DNA from 2 places in the Ensifer sp. EB106-05-01-XG146 genome. Region 2 is predicted to be linked to the other one. Evidence: predicted binding sites of a transcription regulator. Region 2 holds the regulator's gene; the other holds the start of a gene.
What was found. Region 2 encodes LexA, which represses DNA repair genes until DNA is damaged. Its sites were predicted from a motif close to TGTTCNNNNTGTGTTCNG; they were not measured.
Positions count from the first base shown of each region.

Region 1: a site for LexA is predicted at 2,305-2,322, ahead of radA (DNA repair protein RadA). Genes of this name have one in related genera too.

Region 1 covers NZ_JBYTDX010000001.1:880,834-886,128, reverse strand. The annotation lists gene AC3WVQ_RS04245 (AraC family transcriptional regulator) at 119-976, opposite strand; gene alr (alanine racemase) at 1,127-2,266, shown strand; gene radA (DNA repair protein RadA) at 2,416-3,819, shown strand; gene AC3WVQ_RS04230 (CvpA family protein) at 3,944-4,567, shown strand; gene purF (amidophosphoribosyltransferase) at 4,713-5,295, shown strand, end outside.
Region 2 covers NZ_JBYTDX010000001.1:1,496,851-1,502,145, forward strand. The annotation lists gene AC3WVQ_RS07405 (cryptochrome/photolyase family protein) at 1-792, opposite strand, end outside; tRNA gene AC3WVQ_RS07410 (tRNA-Asn) at 891-965, opposite strand; gene AC3WVQ_RS07415 (hypothetical protein) at 1,125-1,418, shown strand; gene AC3WVQ_RS07420 (thermonuclease family protein) at 1,641-2,375, shown strand; tRNA gene AC3WVQ_RS07425 (tRNA-Cys) at 2,528-2,601, shown strand; gene AC3WVQ_RS07430 (hypothetical protein) at 2,799-3,140, shown strand; gene lexA (transcriptional repressor LexA) at 3,229-3,951, opposite strand; gene AC3WVQ_RS07440 (hypothetical protein) at 4,187-4,483, opposite strand; gene AC3WVQ_RS07445 (hypothetical protein) at 4,822-5,295, shown strand, end outside.

The sequences.
Region 1 (5,295 bases), 620 kb from region 2:
TTTCCTGCAACGTCCACGTCTCCATTCGCGCGATGCGCCGCCCTTCCACACAGGCGCGCGATCGCAATTGCCCGAGTGTTCTAGGACTCGGGCTGCGGATCGTCTTGAACGAAAGTGATCAGCCGGCGCGGAAGGCCCCAGGGGTGACGCCGGTGCGCGCCTTGAAATGACGGCTGAAATGCGCCTGGTCGGCAAAACCGCATTGATAGGCTGCGTCCACCGCCGACCAGCCGTGCCGCAGCAGTGTCTTTGCCGCCCGCACGCGCTTGTCGGTCAGGAACGCATGCGGGGTGATGTGGAACTCCTTGCGGAACGCGCGGATGAGGTGGGCGCGGCTGAGGCCGGCGACCTTCGCCAGTTCCTCGAGCCCGATGTCCTCGGCATAGTTTTCCGCCAGGAAGTCGCGCGCCCGGTGAACGGCCGATTGCTCGCGCGTTTCGATCGGCGTGATGATCGTGCTGCCGTGGCGCTCGAACATCGCGGCAAGCACCGCGAACATTTTTTCCTCCGCCTCGAGCGTCGCCCCCGACACTTCGAGCGTGCGGTGGGCCTGATGGAAGGAAAGAGCCAGGTCCGGCGCCTGCAAAACACGCTTGGAGAAGGATGGCGTGCCCTTGAAAGCGCGTCCGGTGACATCCTCGATGATGCTCACCAGCAGTTCGGCGCTCGGATAGACCATGCGATAGCGATAGCCGCTGCCGCCCGGATGACCGTCGTGAATTTCGTCGGGATTGATCAGATAAAAGTATCCGGGGCCGGCCTCCGAACGCTCGCCCTTGATCTTGCTGATCTGCGAGCCGGCCTCGATGGCGCCGATGCTGAAGGTTTCGTGCGCGTGCGGCGCAAATTCATGGGTGATGAAGGTCGCCGTCAGACATTCCATGCCCATGAAGCGGGAATCCCGCCAGAAGCGCGTGCGCTCGGCGCCCTCTATCGGCATGACATCGATGGCTTCTTCCTGCGAAATTGTCTGCATGGCAAAACCATAGTGCGCCTGCGCGGCTGCGTCTTGCACAAAAGTGCTCGTTTGCCTGGTCCATCCGCGAGGGCGCTACGACAGGGGAATATTTGCGACGCTCTGCGCTTGGCTGTATTGATCCTGGATCATCCACGCAGAGTGCCCGGCATGCTTCCTCCAGACTTCCTTTCCGCTTCCAACCGGCTCACGATCGATCTTGGCGCGCTTGTCGACAACTGGCGGGCCATGAACAAGCGCTCCGGCAAGGCGCGTGCCGCAGCCGTCCTCAAGGCGGATGCCTATGGCATCGGCATCGCGCAGGCGGCCCCTGCCCTCTATGCGGCCGGCGCCCGCGATTTCTTTGTCGCCAATGCCGAGGAAGGCGCAGCACTCCGTCCGCTTGCACCGGACGGCCGGATCTACATTCTCGCCGGGATGTGGCCGGGCAACGAGGCGCTGTTCTTCGACAACGATCTGGTGCCGGTCATCAACTCGGACGAGCAGCTGGCGGTGTTCATGGCCGCCCTTTCCGAGCGTGGCGACCACCCTTGCGTGCTGCATGTGGATACCGGCATGAACCGGCTCGGCCTTACGGTCGAGCAGGCCGTTGCGCTTGCGACAGACCCGGCGCGGCCGGCAAGCTTTTCGCCGGTGCTGATCATGAGCCATCTCGTCAGCGCCGACGATCCGGACCATCGGCTGAATGGCCTTCAACTCCGTCGCTTCCATGAGGTGTCGACTGCCTATGAAGGGGTCGATGCGAGCCTTGCCAACTCCGGCGGCGTCTTCCTCGGGCCCGACTATCATTTCGACCTGACCCGGCCGGGCATCGCCGTCTATGGCGGCGAGGCGGTGAACGACATCCCCAACCCGATGAAGCCGGTGGTGACCGCCGAAGCACGGATCATCCAGGTGCGCGACGTGGCCGCCGGCGGCACCGCGAGCTATGGCGCCTCTGCCCGCTTCGACCGCGACAGTCGCATCGCCACGGTGGCTGTGGGATATGCCGATGGCTATCACCGTTCCGTGTCCGGCGGCGGCGTCACGCTCAGGCAGGCAACGCCATCAGGGGCCTTCGGTTTCCTGCACGGCCAGAAGGTCCCGCATGTCGGGCGCGTCACCATGGACCTCAGTCTCTTCGACGTCACGGACCTTCCTGAAAGCGCGGTACGACCGGGTGATTACATCGAGCTCTTCGGCCGGCACATCGCCATCGACGATGTCGCGCGCGCCGGAGGGACGATCGGCTACGAGATGCTGACCAGCCTCGGCCGCCGCTATATCAGGCACTATATCGACAGCGTCTGACGCGCTCCTTCAGCTCATTTTTCGGTCATTCTTGCAGAAATTCACCTTTTGTTCCGCACTTTGCGGCATTATGTGACGATACAGGTGATTCTTTGCCGCCGACGTCCCCTCGCGACGTAGGCGGTCTCACATTCCGAAAGTCGATGCCGATGGCGAAAGCGCGTACCCAATTCATCTGCCAGAACTGCGGCACGATCCACACTCGCTGGGTGGGAAAATGCGAAGGCTGCGGCGAGTGGAACACGATCATCGAGGACGACCCGACGGCGGGCATCGGCGGCGGTCCGTCGCGCGCGCCGAAGAAGGGACGCCCGGTGGCGCTCACCACGCTCTCGGGCGAGATCGAAGACGCGCCACGCATCCAGACAGGCATCTCGGAACTCGACCGGGTGACCGGAGGCGGCTTCGTGCGCGGATCGGCGCTGCTCGTCGGCGGCGATCCCGGTATCGGCAAGTCGACGGTGCTGATGCAGGCAGCGGCAGCGCTCTCGCGCCGCAAGCATCGCGTCATCTATGTCTCGGGCGAAGAGGCTGTGGCGCAGGTGCGTCTTCGCGCCCAGCGGCTGGGGGCTGCCGACAGCGATGTGCTGCTCGCTGCTGAGACCAACGTCGAGGACATTCTGGCGACGCTGTCGGAAGGCAAGCGCCCGGATCTCGTGATCATCGATTCGATCCAGACGCTCTGGAGCGACATCGTCGATTCCGCGCCGGGCACGGTGACCCAGGTTCGCACCGGCGTGCAGGCGATGATCCGCTTTGCCAAGCAGACGGGAACCGCCGTCGTGCTCGTCGGCCATGTGACCAAGGAGGGCCAGATCGCCGGTCCGCGCGTCGTCGAGCATATGGTCGACGCCGTGCTCTATTTCGAAGGCGACCGCGGCCATCACTATCGTATCCTGCGCACCGTCAAGAACCGCTTCGGCCCGACGGACGAGATCGGCGTGTTCGAAATGTCGGACAAGGGCCTGCGCGAGGTCGCCAACCCGTCGGAACTGTTTCTCGGCGAACGCAACGAGAAATCGCCGGGCGCCGCCGTCTTTGCCGGCATGGAAGGCACCCGCCCGGTTCTCGTCGAAGTGCAGGCGCTGGTCGCCCCGACTTCGCTCGGCACGCCGAGACGCGCCATCGTCGGCTGGGATTCCGCACGGCTCTCGATGATCCTTGCCGTGCTGGAAGCCCATTGCGGCGTGCGGCTCGGCCAGCACGACGTCTATCTCAACATCGCCGGTGGCTACCGCATTTCCGAGCCGGCGGCCGATCTAGCTGTGGCTTCCGCACTGGTTTCATCGCTTGCCGGGCTTGCCCTTCCGGCGGATTGCGTCTATTTCGGCGAAGTCAGCTTGTCGGGTGCCATCCGGCCGGTTGCGCATACCGCACAACGCCTTAAGGAAGCCGAGAAGCTCGGGTTCTCCCAGGCGGTCCTGCCGTCCGCTTCGACCGAACTGCCGAAAAACGGCAATGGCCGCTGGAGCGAGATGGAAAGCCTGCCCGATCTGGTGGCGCGCATCGCGGGGTCGCGAAACGCGCTGAGACCGGTGGAGGACGAAGACTGAAAGATGCGGATGCCGCAGGCCGCCCTTTAAGGGCCGCAAACAGGCTGCAAATGCCCTGAACTCAGGGCCGATGGCGGATAGGCTTGAGGAGACCCGGACGAACCGGGTCCGGAGTAAGGACAAAATGCCCATTACAATTCTCGACGGTATCGTTCTCGGCGTCGCCCTGTTTTCCGCAATCCTGGCCATGGTTCGAGGCTTCTCGCGCGAGGTGCTTTCGGTCGCGAGCTGGGTGGGTGCGGCGGCTGCCGCCTACTTCCTCTACCCGCATCTCCTGCCCTACGCGAAGCAGTATACCAACAGCGACACGGTCGCGATGATCGGATCGGCGGCGGTGATCTTCCTGATCGCGCTGATCATCATCTCCTTCATCACCATGCGGATCGCCGATTTCATCATCGACAGCCGCATCGGCGCGCTCGACCGCACGCTCGGCTTCCTGTTCGGCGCTGCCCGCGGCATCCTTTTGGTCGTCGTCGCCATGCTGTTCTTCAACTGGCTCGTCGCTCCGCAGCAGCAGCCGACTTGGGTCACCCAGGCCAAGTCGAAGCCGCTGCTCGACAATCTCGGCAACAAGCTGATCGCGCTTTTGCCCGAAGAAGCCGACGCCACCATTCTCGATCGCCTGCGCGGCAAGGACACAACCGGCGAAGGCGAAGGCGAAGCGCCGGCAACGACGCCCGGCCAGGCACCTGCGACGACGCCGGACCAGGCGCCCGCCGACGACGCCCCGGCCACCAACGGCTGAGACAGGAACGATTTGCCGACAAAGCCCGCCCCGCGGGCTTTGTCCTTTTGGGGAATAACGCTTGCAGCCGTTTTCAGCTAAGATTGCTTGAAGACGGCGGGCCTGATCACGATATGCGCACCGGTACGGAGCAAAGGCGACTGTGATGACCGATAGATCCATCGAAATCCACGATGAACTCGAAGGCGATGAGCTGCACGAAGAGTGCGGCGTCTTCGGCATACTGGGGCACTCGGACGCGGCGGCGCTGACGGCGCTGGGCCTTCATGCGCTCCAGCATCGCGGCCAGGAAGCAGCCGGCATCGTCACCTTTGACGGCAAGCAGTTCTGCACCGAGAAGCGCATGGGCCTCGTCGGCGACCACTACACGGATCCGGCGACGCTGGCGAAACTGCCGGGCTTCATGTCGATCGGCCACACCCGCTACTCGACGACGGGCGAAGTGGCGCTGCGCAACGTGCAGCCGCTCTTTGCCGAACTCGAAGTCGGTGGCATTGCGGTCGCCCATAACGGCAATTTCACCAACGGCCTCACGCTTCGCCGGCAGCTGATCGCCGACGGCGCCATCTGTCAGTCGACGTCCGACACCGAAGTCGTGCTGCACCTGATCGCCCGTTCCAAGCAGGCGTCCTCTTCCGACCGCTTCATCGATGCCATCCGCCAGATGGAAGGCGGCTATTCGATGCTGGCGATGACGCGCACGAAGCTGATCGCCGCACGTGATCCGA
Region 2 (5,295 bases):
CCCAGCTGCCGCATGCCAGGCCTGCGCCGGCGAAATTTCGCCAAAGGCGAGATGAGGCGAGAGCAGGGATGTGCCATCCGCGTCGGGAATGTCGCGGCAGCGTTTGTAGGCGTCGAGCTTCTCATCGACGAATTCTTCGAGACGGGTGGCCGCACCGTCTTCGCCCGGCGTCCAGACCTCGCTGAATGTCGCCGCCCAGTCCGGTTTCGTCGGCAGCAGCGACCAGTCGTCAAGGCGTTCCGATCGCGGCCATGCTCCCGGGGCTGCGATATGGTGCGGCCGGTCGATCGGCGGTGCTGGCTCGTTTTTCAGTTCGAGCGCGCGCCAGAACGGCGTGAACACGCGGTAGGGGCCGCCCGTCGTCGTCAGCAGCCGCATGGGCTCATGCAGCAATTGTCCTGCAAAGCTCTCCGCGATGATTCCCCGCTCGGCCAGCGCCTTCTTGAGCGCGGTATCCGTGGCGATGCCGTTCGGGTCGTAGCGCCGGTTCCAGTAGATGCGCTCCGCACCGCTTGCGCGCGCAATCTCGACAATCACGTCAAGCGGCGCGCCTGATCGAAGAACGAGGCGAGAAGCGTGCCGCGCGAGACTTGCGCCCAAGGCCTCGAGCGAATGGTGCAGCCACCACGCCTGCGCCGCCCCGAGCGGACCGTTGCCGCTGTCGGCGGGTTCGCGAATATAGAGGGGAATGACGGCTGCCTCGCCGGCGGCAGCCGAGAGGGCGCGATTGTCGGCCAGGCGGAGATCCTTGCGGAACCAGACGATGATGGGCGGCGCCGCGGCCTTTGTCATAAAGAACCATCGGGAGGTTGGGGATTGATCACTTGGAGAACATAGGTGCAAAATGAAAAAGAGCCATTCGCATCGCTGCAAATGGCTCTTTTAGAAAGTGGCTCCCCGGGCCGGATTCGAACCGGCGACCTGTCGATTAACAGTCGAATGCTCTACCGCTGAGCTACCAGGGATCATCCGCGCCGCTGTTGTGCTGTGCGCTTCAGAAGTGAGGCTGCTAATACGCATGCTTTTCTGATTTGCCAAGCGCTTTTTTCAAAAAAAATGACAAGTTCCGTTGCGAGGCTGTGGAGAAGTCCCCAATTGTGGGAAAACACGCCGGATAGGGAATGATGAATAAAAACAGGAAGCAGACGCATTTCGGCATTGATCCGCAAACACGACAAGTCGTGCTGGGAAAATGGCGTATCGCGTTGCCCGACTCGCCCCTGCTGCGGATCCTGCTGGGTTCGCTGCTGGTGTTTTGTGGTTTTCTCGGTTTCTTGCCCGTGCTGGGCTTCTGGATGATACCGTTGGGCCTGATCGTGCTTTCCCACGACATTCCCTCGGTTCGCCGCCGCCGTCGTCGTCTGGCCGTCTGGTGGGCGCGCTGGCGCGGGAAGGCCAACTCCTCGAACGGCTCCTGAGGCGGACGCCGATTTAACGATCTTGTTGTCGAGGGCAGGGCGGTCGGCAGTTTTCGGTTCCTCGCGGCCGTCCCGTAGCAATTCCGAATCTCTCAACAAGGGCCGTGGCCGCGCAGGCGAATGACCGGTTCCTCGCGGTCTTCCCCTCTGTTGGGGTGCCCTCGAAAACTTTTCGGCAACCCATCAAACGCATAATGCGGTCTCGAATCAGGATGGGGACCGATGGCCAAAGCCACTACGAAACGTCGACGCCGCAGTTCGGGCCGAAGCACCAGCAAACAGGGCGGCATGGCGCCGTGGTATCTGGCCGCAGCGCTCACCCTTGGCGGCGTCATGGCCCACGACCATCGCGCCGAGTTGCGGCACTGGCCGGTGGTTTCCGATGTCATGGCCTTTGCATCGCGATCGGAAACGAAGCCGAAGCCTCAGCGCGCGGTTCCTGAAGCGCAGGAGCGCGTTGCGCAGCAGGCGGATAGGCACAAACCAAATCCGAAGCCCAACCCGGCGACGAAGGTTGTCCTGGCCGCCCCGGTGCCGTCGGTGAATGTCGGCGTCACGCCGCCAACCCCTCTCGTGCGGCCGAATGAAGAGGTGAAGACGGCATCCATCCGTACCGATCAGTTCTATTTTTGCGGCATTCGCAACGACAACTGCGTGATCGATGGCGCGACCTTCGTCTTCCATGGCGAGACGATCCGCGTCGCCGATGTCGATGCACCGCGAATCCGCCAGGCAAGCTGCGACAAGGAGCGTTCGCGCGGCTTCTACGCCAAGCAGCGCCTGCGCGAATTGCTGAATGCAGGCGACTTCAGGCTGATCTCGGCGGGAGGGCGATCAGATGCCAAGGCCGGCGAGAAACTGCGCCTGGTCACCCGCGGTGACCAATCTCTTGGACGTGTACTCGTTTCCGAGGGGCTCGTGCGGCCGTGGGAAGGGCGCCCGACGCCCTGGTGCTGAGATCAGCTGGGAGACGATCGGCGGACATCGTCGATCGTTCTGTGGAAAGTATCCGTCCTGCAATTCGACGGCGCGTTTTTCAGAAAATGCCTCTTGCGGTTTTTCTGCAATCATTCTAAATCCGCGCCAACGCTTGGTTATCCGAGCTGTGAGGCCTCGTGGCGGAGTGGTGACGCAGAGGACTGCAAATCCTTGTACCCCGGTTCAATTCCGGGCGAGGCCTCCAAAAATCTCACCTCGTTAAATTTGGTTTGGCGTTCTGCCTTAGGGCAGCGCGGTAAAATTCGCGACACGTCCGCGCAAGCCACGTCTCCTATGCCTCCGTCGGATCTTATCGCTTCGGTGAATTCGGTAGAGGGGGAACGATGACTCCGCTGAGATCAACCGCATCGGTAGCGTCCGTCAACATTAAGAACGGAGGCAATGGCATCAATGAAAAAGAGACTGATCCTGACGGCGTTGGCGTGTTTTGCGGCGACCGCTATGGAGGCGCGCGCGGACGACCTGGTTTTCCAGCTGAAGAACAACACCGGCGCGGTACTGACGAATTTCTATACGTCGCCGGTCGGCGTCAATGAATGGGAAGACGATGTTTTCGGTCGGCAGGTCCTGAACCCCGGCGAGAGCATGGAGATCACCATTGCCGACGGGCGGGACGTCTGCAAATACGACATGCGATTCGAATTCGAGGAAGGCTCGGCCCTCGATACGACCGAGGACACGCAGGATCTCTGCGAACTCGGCGAATACACGATCCACGAATAAGCGATCTGGATTTCAGGTCGCCTTAAATGGAAAGAGCCTCGCCACTTTCAGTGGCGAGGCTCTTTTGATTCGGCGTTCTGCCTGGAATTCAATGGTAGCGGCGGATCAGCCCGACGAGCTTGCCCTGGATTTTCACGCGATCCGGTCCGAAAATGCGCGTCTCGTAGGCGGGGTTGGCCGCTTCGAGCGCAATCGACGCGCCCTTGCGACGGAAGCGCTTCAGCGTCGCTTCCTCGTCGTCCACGAGCGCCACGATGATGTCGCCGGGATTGGCCGAGTTGCCGTTGCGGATGATCACCGTGTCGCCATCGAAGATGCCGGCCTCGATCATCGAATCGCCCTTTACTTCGAGGGCGTAATGCTCGCCGCTGCCGATCATGTCGAGCGGAACGGTAATGTCATGGGTGTTGTTCTGGATCGCCGAGATCGGCACGCCGGCAGCGATGCGGCCCATCACCGGGACGGAAACAGACGTGCTTTCGGCGACCGGCGCCGGCTTCGGCGTGGCAGGAGCGGCGGCCGGCGGCTTTCCGAGGCTGCCCTCGATCACGCTCGGCGAGAAGCCTCTGCGCGGCTGTTGCTGGCCGGCGGCGTAGGCTTCCGGAAGCTTGATGACTTCGAGCGCGCGCGCCCGGTTCGGCAACCGGCGAATGAACCCGCGCTCTTCGAGCGCCGTGATCAAACGGTGAATGCCGGACTTCGACGCCAGGTCGAGCGCATCCTTCATTTCATCGAAAGACGGCGGTACGCCCGACTCCTTCATGCGTTCGTGGATGAACAGAAGCAATTCCTGTTGCTTGCGGGTCAGCATGGCACGTCGCTCCAGAGGCGTGAAACAAATCAAGAACAGACACTATCTGTTCCATATGTGTTCCGCAAGTGCCTAAAATTCCGTGAATTCAGGCAATTGGCTGCTTCTGTGGGGGCGATTGGTCACTTTTGCGGGAGCGGGGCGGTTTTCGGCGACGGTTGCGTCCCAAAACAGCGCCGGGCAGGCCGGTCGCGCGCGTGATTCGAACGAATCGCGGCTCTCTTCGCGGAGAGACTTAAGTCGCTTGCGAGGCCGAGCAGGCGTCTTCGAACTCCTTCACCGTTTCGGCGCTGTTGTCTTCCGGAAGCACTGCGTCGGCCGCATCGGTCGCAACGGGCGTATCGCCGTCATAAACGAAGGACTGGATGTAGAACGCGAGCGCGCCCTTCCAAACATTGCGTCCATCGATCTGATGGCACGGCACGGCCCGTTCGAAATCGGTCTGGAGTTCATCCACCGTCGCGGCACTGAGCTTGACGTCAGGCATATTGGGCGATGCGACTATCGAAGCGAGAAGCAGGGCGGCAAGCACGGTGATCGTCCACTTGATGAAGGGGTGGGACTACGGGTTGGTAAACGATGTGAACCGCGCTTTCGTTCCGAAGTCCAGCAAGCATGGCGATCACTCTGCCATGTTCAACAGCTCTTTGCCCGCAGGCTGTGGCTGATTTGCGCCAGCCGCTCCATCTCAACCTCGTCTCGGCCGTTCTTCATGGACCGGCGCGGAGAATGCATCGGAGCTGCCAGCTTTCGCATCGGGCCTGGGGCGCGCAAAAATCCCTGCGGGGAAGGGCCTTCACCGTCTCGACAGGCCTCTAAAAAAAGATAACTTTGCGTGGAAAGTGGGGTGGTTGCATGCATAGATTGTCGTTGGTGGTGCTCGGCCTGTTGCTCACGGCTGGAGCGGCGTCTGCCGAAGAAGGGCGTTCGAATATCTGGAAACGGATCAACGCCTGGACGGTGGGATCCGATCCTTCCCTGGGAGGCTCGTGTTACGCGGCGACGAGCTATGACGCCGGCGCTATCCTTCGTATCGGCTTTTATCCGCGGGGATCGACGAACCTGGCGTTTCTTTCGATCGGCAATGCCGAATGGAAATCCATCGAGCCGCAGCGGGAATACGATGTTGCCTTGCAGCTCGACCGTGGTCGTCAGTGGCCGGCCGTTGCGTTCGGTGTTGATCTGACCGGCGCCAAGGCCCTTGTCGTCAACTTTTCCAACACCGACTTCTTTACCGAGTTCGTTCGCAAGAACACCTTGGCGCTGGCCTTCGAGGGGCGCGTCGTCGCGAGCCTCAGCCTGCGTGATTCGATGAAGGCGGTAAGCGAGATGTTCAAGTGCCAG